Regions from separate parts of the Alkalihalobacillus sp. NPDC127517 genome, predicted to be linked through region 1. Evidence: a T-box and tRNA genes for the amino acid it is inferred to sense, from the RefSeq annotation. Region 1 holds a T-box; the other holds one or more tRNA genes.

The links. A T-box is a leader RNA that pairs with one kind of tRNA and senses whether it is charged. The one in region 1 lies ahead of serS (serine--tRNA ligase), so its partner is inferred to be a tRNA-Ser.
Region 2: it has a tRNA-Ser gene. The T-box ahead of serS (serine--tRNA ligase) is inferred to sense a tRNA for this amino acid. The anticodon was not compared.

The regions. Positions count from the first base shown of each region.
Region 1 is NZ_JBNNQX010000028.1:15,017-20,077, reverse strand. It holds gene ACQKKO_RS21025 (D-alanyl-D-alanine carboxypeptidase family protein) at 1-673, shown strand, start outside; gene pdxS (pyridoxal 5'-phosphate synthase lyase subunit PdxS) at 749-1,633, shown strand; gene pdxT (pyridoxal 5'-phosphate synthase glutaminase subunit PdxT) at 1,635-2,225, shown strand; T-box leader at 2,226-2,436, shown strand; gene serS (serine--tRNA ligase) at 2,509-3,780, shown strand; gene ACQKKO_RS21005 (carbon-nitrogen family hydrolase) at 3,799-4,587, shown strand; gene ACQKKO_RS21000 (NRAMP family divalent metal transporter) at 4,709-5,061, shown strand, end outside.
Region 2 is NZ_JBNNQX010000006.1:235,037-240,097, reverse strand. It holds gene ACQKKO_RS10330 (DUF1189 family protein) at 1-553, opposite strand, end outside; gene ACQKKO_RS10325 (Na/Pi cotransporter family protein) at 775-2,397, shown strand; tRNA gene ACQKKO_RS10320 (tRNA-Asn) at 2,618-2,692, shown strand; tRNA gene ACQKKO_RS10315 (tRNA-Met) at 2,699-2,775, shown strand; tRNA gene ACQKKO_RS10310 (tRNA-His) at 2,809-2,884, shown strand; tRNA gene ACQKKO_RS10305 (tRNA-Ile) at 2,889-2,962, shown strand; tRNA gene ACQKKO_RS10300 (tRNA-Ser) at 2,990-3,079, shown strand; gene ACQKKO_RS10295 (hypothetical protein) at 3,619-3,786, opposite strand; gene ACQKKO_RS10290 (superoxide dismutase) at 4,011-4,619, shown strand; gene ACQKKO_RS10285 (MFS transporter) at 4,733-5,061, shown strand, end outside.

The DNA.
Region 1 (5,061 bases):
ATTCCAAGCTGGTGAAGACGAAACAATCCAGATGGAAAACTGGAACTGGATGATACCAGGTGTAAACCAAGCCCATGAGTATGAAGGCGCAGATGGTCTTAAGACAGGTTTTACATCTGCTGCAGGTAATTCCTTTACTGGAACAGCTTTACGTGATGATATGCGTTTAATTACTGTGGTAATGGGAGCAAATACACGCGATGATCGTTTTAATGAAACGGAGAAGCTGCTTGATTATGGATTTAACAACTTCCAGGAGGCAGAGCTCCTACCAGAAGGGTACAAACCTGATGGAGAAGATGTAATCCCTGTAACGGGTGGTAAGGAAAATGAAGTTTCCATCTCTACATCTGATGCGCTTCGTTCAGTCATTAAAAATGATGAGGAAGAGCTATACGTTCCAGAGGTTACGTTATCTTCAGAGCTCTTAAACGAAGATGGAGAGTTTGTTGCGCCACTTGAAGAAGGACAAGAAGTAGGTCAGGTTCAATTAACATATGAAGGAGAAGAGGACGTTGAATATCTATATGATAATCAATCTTCTTCAACTCCACTTGTTGCCGATCAAGCTGTTGAAAAGGCTAGCTGGTTTACAATGAGCATGAGAGGTATTGGCAGCTTCTTCTCCGGCATTTGGACATCTGTTTCTGACACAGTAACAGGCTGGTTTTAATAGTTAAATGATTGATTCAATAGAAATAGACAACACATGATTGAAAGAAAAATTTAATTTGTGGGGGATGTTAAGATGAGTCAAACAGGTACAGATCTAGTAAAACGTGGTATGGCTGAAATGCAAAAAGGCGGAGTGATCATGGATGTGGTTAACGCCGAACAAGCAAAAATTGCGGAGGAAGCAGGAGCAGTCGCTGTTATGGCGCTTGAACGTGTTCCTTCTGATATTCGCGCAGCTGGAGGAGTAGCGAGAATGGCAGATCTACAAATTGTAGAGGATGTTATGAATGCTGTTTCGATTCCAGTTATGGCCAAAGCACGTATCGGTCATATTGTAGAAGCCCGAGTGCTTGAATCCATGGGGGTAGACTACATAGACGAGAGCGAAGTATTAACACCTGCTGATGAAGTCTTTCATCTTTATAAACGTGATTATACCGTTCCGTTTGTTTGCGGAGCGCGTGATTTAGGAGAAGCTGCTCGCCGTATCGGTGAAGGCGCATCAATGATTCGTACAAAGGGTGAGCCCGGTACAGGGAACATTGTTGAGGCTGTTCGTCATATGCGCATGATGCAGGCACAAATTAAAAAGGTTGCTAACATGTCTACTGACGAGTTAATGACGGAAGCCAAGAACTTAGGCGCTTCTTATGAGTTACTTCTAGAGATTAAAGAAACCGGAAAGCTTCCTGTTGTTAACTTTGCAGCTGGTGGTGTGGCCACTCCTGCTGATGCTGCTCTAATGATGCAGCTTGGCGCTGATGGCGTTTTTGTTGGATCTGGGGTTTTTAAATCAGATAGTCCTGAGAAATTTGCTCGAGCGATTGTTGAAGCAACGACTCATTATACGGACTATGAGTTGATTGCTAAAGTATCTAAAGGACTTGGATCTGCTATGAAAGGTTTGGAGATTTCAACACTTGCTCCTGGCGATCGTATGCAAGAGCGCGGCTGGTAAGATGGTTAAGATTGGCGTACTTGCTTTGCAGGGAGCTGTGCGTGAGCATGTACGCAGCCTTCAGGCAGAGAATACAGAAGTGATAGTCGTAAAAAAAGCGGCACAGTTAGACGAAGTAGATGGTCTCGTTTTTCCTGGTGGAGAGAGCACAACCATGCGTCGTCTGATTAACCAGTATGATTTCTTTGAACCTCTAAAAGCATTCGGTAAAAGTGGGAAGCCGATATTCGGTACATGTGCGGGTCTTATTTTGATGGCCAGTCAGATTAACGGAGAAGACTCTGCGCATCTTGAACTGATGGATATGAAGGTTCAGAGGAATGCATTTGGTCGCCAAAGGGAAAGCTTTGAAACAACACTTGATGTAAAAGGTGTAGCAGAGGATCTGCGAGCTGTTTTTATTCGTGCCCCATTAATTGAAGAGGTTGGGGAACAAGTAGAGGTCCTTTCTACATATAATGGAGAGATCGTTGCAGCGAGAGAAGGACATTATTTAACCTGTTCCTTTCATCCTGAGCTAACAGATGATTTCCGTTTGCATCGTTTTTTTGTTACAATGGTAAAAGAAGCAACTCAAAACAGAGTGAGATAAGAAAACGTGATGATAGGGACTAGTAAAATACTGTGGATTGTAGCAGAGAGCCGGTGGTTGGTGAAAACCGGAACAACCCGTATTTGAATCCCCCCTTGAGTGAATGGTGGAATAGAGTATACCATTCCGTCTTGCCTACGTTACAGGCCTTGAGTGGTTCTTCACTACGAAGAGCTATAAGGGTGGCAACGCGGGTTCTCTCGTCCCTTCTATACACTATGTATGGAGGGGTCGAGAGTTTTTTTGTTTCAGTCAAAGGTATTGATTAAAAGGAGGATATAACATGTTGGATGTTAAGCAATTGCGAAAAGAACTAGATACAGTAAAGGAAAGATTGGCTACACGTGGTGGTGAGCACGAAGGATTAAATCAATTTGAACAACTTGATAGTGAGCGCCGTGCGTTAATCGTAGAGACGGAAGAGTTAAAAAGCCGTCGTAACCAGGTATCACAAGAGGTAGCAAAGATTAAACGTGAGAAAGGTGATGCAGATACGCTAATTCAAGAAATGAAACAAGTATCTGATAACATTAAGGCGCTTGATGAAAAGCTGTTTCAAGTAGATGAACAGTTAGATGAAATTCTATCTACGTTGCCAAACCTCCCTCATGAAAGTGTACCAGTTGGTGCCACAGAGGAAGAAAACGAAGAATTAAAAAGATGGGGCGATATTCGCGAATTTACTTTTGATCCAAAACCACACTGGGACCTGGCAACAGACCTTGGAATCGTTGATTTTGAACGTGCAGCAAAGGTAACGGGTAGCCGTTTTGTTTATTATCGTGGTATGGGTGCACGACTTGAACGTGCACTGATTAACTTTATGATGGATCTTCATGCAGATGAACATGGCTATGAGGAGATCCTGCCTCCGTATCTGGTAAACCGTGATAGCATGTTTGCAACGGGGCAGCTTCCGAAGTTTGAAGAGGATGCATTTAAAATCCGTGAAGAGGATTACTTCTTAATTCCAACTGCAGAAGTACCAGTAACAAACTTATACCGTGACGAGATCATTGCAGGGGATACATTGCCACTTCGTTATGCTGCATACAGTGCATGCTTCCGTTCTGAAGCGGGTTCTGCAGGACGTGATACACGTGGATTAATTCGTCAGCATCAATTTAATAAGGTAGAAATGCTTCACTTCTGTAAGCCGGAAGATTCTTATGCAGAGCTTGAAAAAATGACGGAGAATGCAGAGAGAGTGCTGCAGCTTCTAGATCTTCCATATCGTGTATTAACGCTATGTACTGGAGATATGGGCTTCACTGCTGCGAAAACATATGATCTTGAAGTATGGCTACCAAGCTATGGAGAGTATCGCGAAATCTCTTCTTGTAGTAATGTGGAAGGCTTCCAGGCACGTCGGGCAAACATCCGCTTTAGACGAGAAGCGAAAGGTAAAGCAGAGCACGTTCATACATTAAACGGTTCTGGTCTTGCAGTAGGTCGTACAGTAGCTGCCATCCTTGAAAATTATCAGCAAGAAGATGGAACCATTGCAATTCCAGAAGTGTTACAGCCATATATGGGCGGAAAAACAATTATCTAATCGAAGGAGTGGTTTAAGATGAGATATGCGATTTGTCAGATTCAGCTTGTACCTGGTAACCCACAGGCAAATTATAAGCTGGTTGAACAATGGGTTCATGCAGTCATGGACGCAGGGGAGAAGCCAGACATTCTTGTGCTTCCAGAAATGTGGACGACGGGATACACGTTGCCTGATTTATCAAAGATTGCAGAGCATGATCTTGAAACCACTCTTCCTTTTTTACAGGATTTAGCAAGACTACATGATGTTCATGTAATAGGTGGATCTGTCGCTAATCAAAGAGACGGCGGCATCTATAATACAGCCCTAGTTGTGAATAAAATGGGTGAACTTGTTTATGAATATGATAAGGCTCATTTAGTTCCTATGTTAAATGAGCCAGCTTATCTAACAGAAGGCGATTCGATTGGCCATGTGTTTGAGCTTGATGGCATTAAAATGGGGGTTATGATTTGTTATGACCTGCGTTTCCCGGAGCTTGCTAGGTCTCTGGCGTTAGAAGGCGCACAGGTCCTGCATATTGTTGCAGAGTGGCCTGAAGCGAGAACGGCACATTGGCAAGCGTTACAAGTGGCAAGGGCGATTGAAAACCAATGCTATGTTGTTTCAAGTAATGTAATTGGAACGTATGATGGAGTTGAATTTGCTGGTTCTTCCATGGTGATTGATCCATGGGGAGATATTTTGGCGCAGGCTGGTAAAGATAATGAGGAAACCCTCAAGATTACCTTAACATTAGACCAGGTTCCAAAGGTTAGAGAAGAGGTCCCCGTCTTTTCAAGTAGACGTCCGGATCTTTATTAGTCGAAATAGCATCTTGAATACCTTTTAATTCGACTAGTATAAAGAATTGGTCCTAATTAGAATCATGCTAAAGAAAGAGAGTGATACATCCTTGAGCAATTCACCACTTACGCATACTCATATGAGTGATAAGCAGAGAAACTCTTTTATACGAGGAGCTATTTTCTTAATGGCTACCTCTTCCATTGGACCTGCCTTTCTGACCCAGACTGCCGTTTTTACACAAGAACTTTTAGCAAGCTTTGCCTTCGCTATTCTTGCTTCAATCGTTATTGATATCGGAGCACAGATGAACATTTGGAGAGTGATCTCCGTGTCCGGGATGCGAGGGCAAGATATTGCTGGAGGTGTATTGCCTGGACTTGGGTTGTTCGTAGCTATTTTAATGGTTTTTGGAGGCTTTGCCTTTAACATTGGAAACGTAGCGGGAGCTGGGCTTGGTTTAAATGCTCTCTTTGGAATTCCAGTTTTATT
Region 2 (5,061 bases), on a different contig from region 1:
ATGCAAGAACTGAAACGCCTAAAAAGGCAAGTCCAATCATCACAGTTAAAATAATGATTGAAATAATCACCAGCAAAATAGGTAAAAAGGATTTACTGTCGGACAATTGATCAAGAATATCCGTTTTTGTAAATACACCATCTCCAAGTAATGTATAAGGGAGGGACTGATTTACATTCGCCGTGTGGAACACAACAGATTGTTTTTGCAATAAAATCACTTGGGAATTTAAACGATCAACTGTAAATTCATCGGATGGATCAATGATCAGTTGATGTGATGGATCAAGGTTCACTATATAAGGGCTCGATTCAACAGAAGTGTGAAGGACTCCTTCACGTATGGTGAAATCAATCTCTTCCTCTACCAACGTATGTTCAATGTGTGTAATTCCTGACCAAATGGAGACACTTAAAACAAGACAATAAGGAATAAGAGCAATGAAAATCGTGAAGCAAACATGTCCTAATATATGGATTGTTTGACGAAAACGAGAAGCGAGAATGGATTGCCGATGGTATAAGCTCTTTAGAAACCAATTAAAAAAACGCATAAAGCCTCTCCTGTATGATTTTTATTTTCATGATAGCGGAAGCGGATTCATTCAGCAATAGCAACACACAACGTTCACAAAAAAACGCTTGTGAAATAGATAACTTGTTCTCATTTGTAAATTGTGGTTTACATTTAATTAATAAATGTTTAATAATAGACACGTATGTGCGTGATTCATGTCGAATAAACGTATTTTTGTAGATGAAGGGATGAGATTGTGTGGATGTTCAATCGCTTGTATTTACGTTTCTTGGAGGCATAGGAATCTTTCTATTTGCTGTAAAGTTTATGGGGGATGGCCTTCAAAAAGCAGCCGGCGACCGTTTGAGGGATATGTTAGACAAATTTACAACAAATCCTTTTATGGGTGTTTTAACAGGTATTATAGTTACAGCACTTATTCAAAGCAGTACAGGTACTACAGTTCTCACAATTGGACTTGTTAATGCTGGGTTTATGACGCTCAGACAAGCAATTGGAGTTATTATGGGAGCTAATATTGGTACAACAACAACTGCATTTATTATTAGTATTAATCTGTCTCAGTATGCTCTTCCCGTGATTGCATTAGGGGCGTTTCTACTTTTCTTTTTTAAATCTCCGAAAGTTACTAATATAGGACAAGTAATATTTGGTTTAGGAGCTCTTTTTTACGGATTGAAATTAATGGGGCAAGGACTTGCGCCTCTAAGTGATCTTCCTGCCTTTACAGAATGGACTGTCACATTAAGTAATAATCCTTTATTGGGTGTTCTCATCGGAACTGTGTTAACTGTGTTAATTCAAAGTTCTTCTGCTGCCATTGGAATAATTCAGCAGCTTTATGCTCAAGGGGCTATTGATTTACAAGCAGCACTTCCAGTTTTATTTGGAGATAATATTGGAACAACAATTACGGCTGTTATTTCTGCAATAGGTGCTACTGTGGCAGCAAGACGAGCAGCTTTAACTCATGTTATGTTTAACTTAATTGGTACAACAATTGTGTTATTGATTCTACCCGTATTCACAAGATTTATTGAGTTTCTAGCAGTACAATTCAATCTAAACCCAATGACTCAGATTGCCACTGCTCACGGGGTATTTAACGTGACTAATATGCTGATTCTATTTCCGTGTATTGGAATTTTAGCTTGGATTGTAACTAAGCTGATCCCAGGAGAGGATGCTACAGTTGAATTCACATCTAAGCACCTTGATGCGAGGTTTATTGGTAGTTCTCCGTCGATTGCACTTGGACAGGCTCAACAAGAAGTTCTAAGAATGGCTGAGTATTCATACGAAGGACTAGTTAATGCAGCTAATTATCTTGCAACAGGTGATAAGAAATCAGCAGAAAAGACAGTACAGTACGAGCAAGCAATTAATAATTTGGACAAAGAAATAACAAACTATTTAATACAAGTCTCATCACAATCTCTGTCTGACTTAGATTCCAAAAAGCATTCAACCCTTTTAGACTCCATACGTGACATTGAGCGCATTGGTGATCATATGGAAAATATCGTAGAGTTGAAGGACTATCAGAAATCAAATAAGGTTTCTATGTCCGAAACGGCATTATCGGATTTAAATGAGATGTTTGAATTAACAAAAGAAACATTAGAAGCAGCAATCTCTGCACTTGAACATCATGACGTTGTTAAAGCGAAAGGTGTACTTGAGAAGGAAGAACTAATAGATAAAATGGAACGTAGGTTAAGAAAGCAACATATTGCTCGTATGAACGACGGAAGCTGTTCCGGTGGTTCTGGTGTGGTATTTGTTGATATAGTGAGTAACTTAGAACGTATTGGTGATCACAGTGTGAACATTGCGGAAGCTGTAATAGGAGAATATTAATTTCAATCTGTGCTGGGAGAGAATTCTTATCGAATTCTTATCTCGGCACTTTTCTTTTTAATTATCTCACGTATGTGCTTGTCCACCAAAAACGCATGTGGTAAAGTATTTCTTGCAGGTTTTATTACTCCGAAAAAATAAATAAACTTTTTTTCGTGAAAAGTATTGCGCACTTTAAAATATCGTGATAAGATAGTTCTTGTCTTGAGGGACACAATGTTCCACAGTAGCTCAGTGGTAGAGCAATCGGCTGTTAACCGATCGGTCGTAGGTTCGAGTCCTACCTGTGGAGCCATAATATGGCGGTGTAGCTCAGCTGGCTAGAGCGTACGGTTCATACCCGTGAGGTCGGGGGTTCGATCCCCTCCGCCGCTACCATAATTACATAAGTTGGATTTGATGACTGACATGGCGGTTGTGGCGAAGTGGTTAACGCACCGGATTGTGATTCCGGCATTCGTGGGTTCAATTCCCATCAGCCGCCCCATCTTGGACCCTTAGCTCAGTTGGTTAGAGCACTCGGCTCATAACCGATCGGTCGTAGGTTCGAGTCCTACAGGGTCCACTCTTATCCGCACTTATCTTACAATCTGGAGGAATACCCAAGTCTGGCTGAAGGGATCGGTCTTGAAAACCGACAGGCGGGTCAAACCGCGCGGGGGTTCGAATCCCTCTTCCTCCTTCCAAAAAAGAAAAACTCTGAACGCTTTGTCGTTCAGAGTTTTTTTGTGCGTAGGAAAAGGAGTATTTAGAACAAACCCTCCAACACAAAGAACTCTGAGAAAGGTGTTAAAGGGGATGGGAATTTATCCAAGAACCCCAGCTGTGCCTAGAGGGTGGGGAGGAATACCAAGACCAAGGAGCCCCTCAACCAAGCTAAAATCAATTTTGACCAAGAAACAAGAAGCCTTAACAAGAAAAACGAGCCTTGCACCAAGCCGAGAGCAGGTTCCACCAAGAAACAGGTGCTGATAACAAGGAGAAAGTGATGTGCACCAAGCCCGTAACCTCCAAACTAAGAACAAATCCGCTCTCACTAAGAACCTTGATAGTGGCATCAAGAGGAATAGGCACTCAACCAAGAACCCCAGCTGTGCCTAGAGGATGGGGAGGAATACCAAGAACAAAGAGCTCCCAACCAAGCTAAAATCAATTTTGACCAAGGAACAAGAAGCCTTAGCAAGAAAAACGAGCCGCGTACCAAGCCGAGAGCACATCCCACTAAGAAACAGGTGCTGATAACAAGAAGAAAGCGCCTTGCACCAAGCCCGTTACCTTCAAACCAAGAACAAACCCTCCCACACCAAGAACCTTCAGAGTAGAATCAAGAAGAACAGGGACGTAACCAAGAAACTCCAGTACTAATAACAAAAACGCAGCACGATTCATTCCTCATCCTATGCAACGCAACAATGCCTACCGAAATAATTCAAATGAATTCCACGTTTAGTCCTTCGATACATGTGGAAACTATATGATTAGAACCGTTTTGAGGCAGAGTCGTTTCATTTGCATATATCATTTTTATTTGATAACTTAAAATGGAAGACTTAAGAAACATTTTTGTTTCAAAAGTTCTGAAACTAGGTACTCATTCAAGGAGGAGAATTAACATGGCATACGAATTACCACAATTACCTTACGCAGCAAACGCACTTGAACCTCACATCGATGAGCAAACAATGAACATTCACCATGACAAGCATCATAATACTTATGTAACAAAGCTAAACGCAGCTCTTGAAGGTCATTCTGATCTTGCAAGCAAATCAGTGGACGAGCTAATCAGCGATCTTGACGCTCTTCCTGAATCTGTTCGTACAGCAGTACGTAACAACGGTGGCGGACACGCTAACCACACATTCTTCTGGGAGCTTCTAACTCCAGGTGGAAGCACTGCTCCAACTGGCGAGCTTGCTGACAAAATTACTGGAGAATTTGGTAGCTTTGACAAGTTCAAAGAGGAATTTGCTAATGCAGCAGCTAATCGTTTTGGATCTGGCTGGGCTTGGTTAATTGTTGACGGTGGGAAACTTGCAATTACAAGCACACCAAACCAAGATACTCCTGTAATGGAAGGTAAAACTCCTGTTATCGGATTAGATGTGTGGGAGCACGCATACTACTTAAATTATCAAAATCGTCGTCCTGACTACATCAACGCTTTCTGGAATGTAGTAAACTGGGATGTTGCAGCTAAGAATTACGAAGCAGCAAAATAAGGTATATTTTAAACCATCGCACAATTGTTGTGCGGTGGTTTTTTTATTGCAATTGAAACTTCCTGCATAACCCGAACCGAGAGTGACAAACTATCTCGGAGGGGGGTGACTTCATGCAGAGAAAAACCCTGAATCGCTTTATTGGTCAAATTGATCTTACACGGGACCTCGTCATGCTTCTAGTTATTGGAGGATTGTATGCGTTAAGCATTGCACTCTCAAACACATTTGTGAATGTATACCTCTGGAAGCAGTCAGGTGAATTTCTCCATTTAGCTTTATATAATTTAGCGGCTGTGATTTGTCAGCCTATCGCTTTTTACTTAGCAGGTCGATTATCCAAGAAAATAGACCGAGTGTACGTACTGAGAATTGGTGTGGCTGTTTTGTCACTCTTTTATTTCTCTGTTCTCTTTATTGGAGGAGGATCTATTCCGGCGAT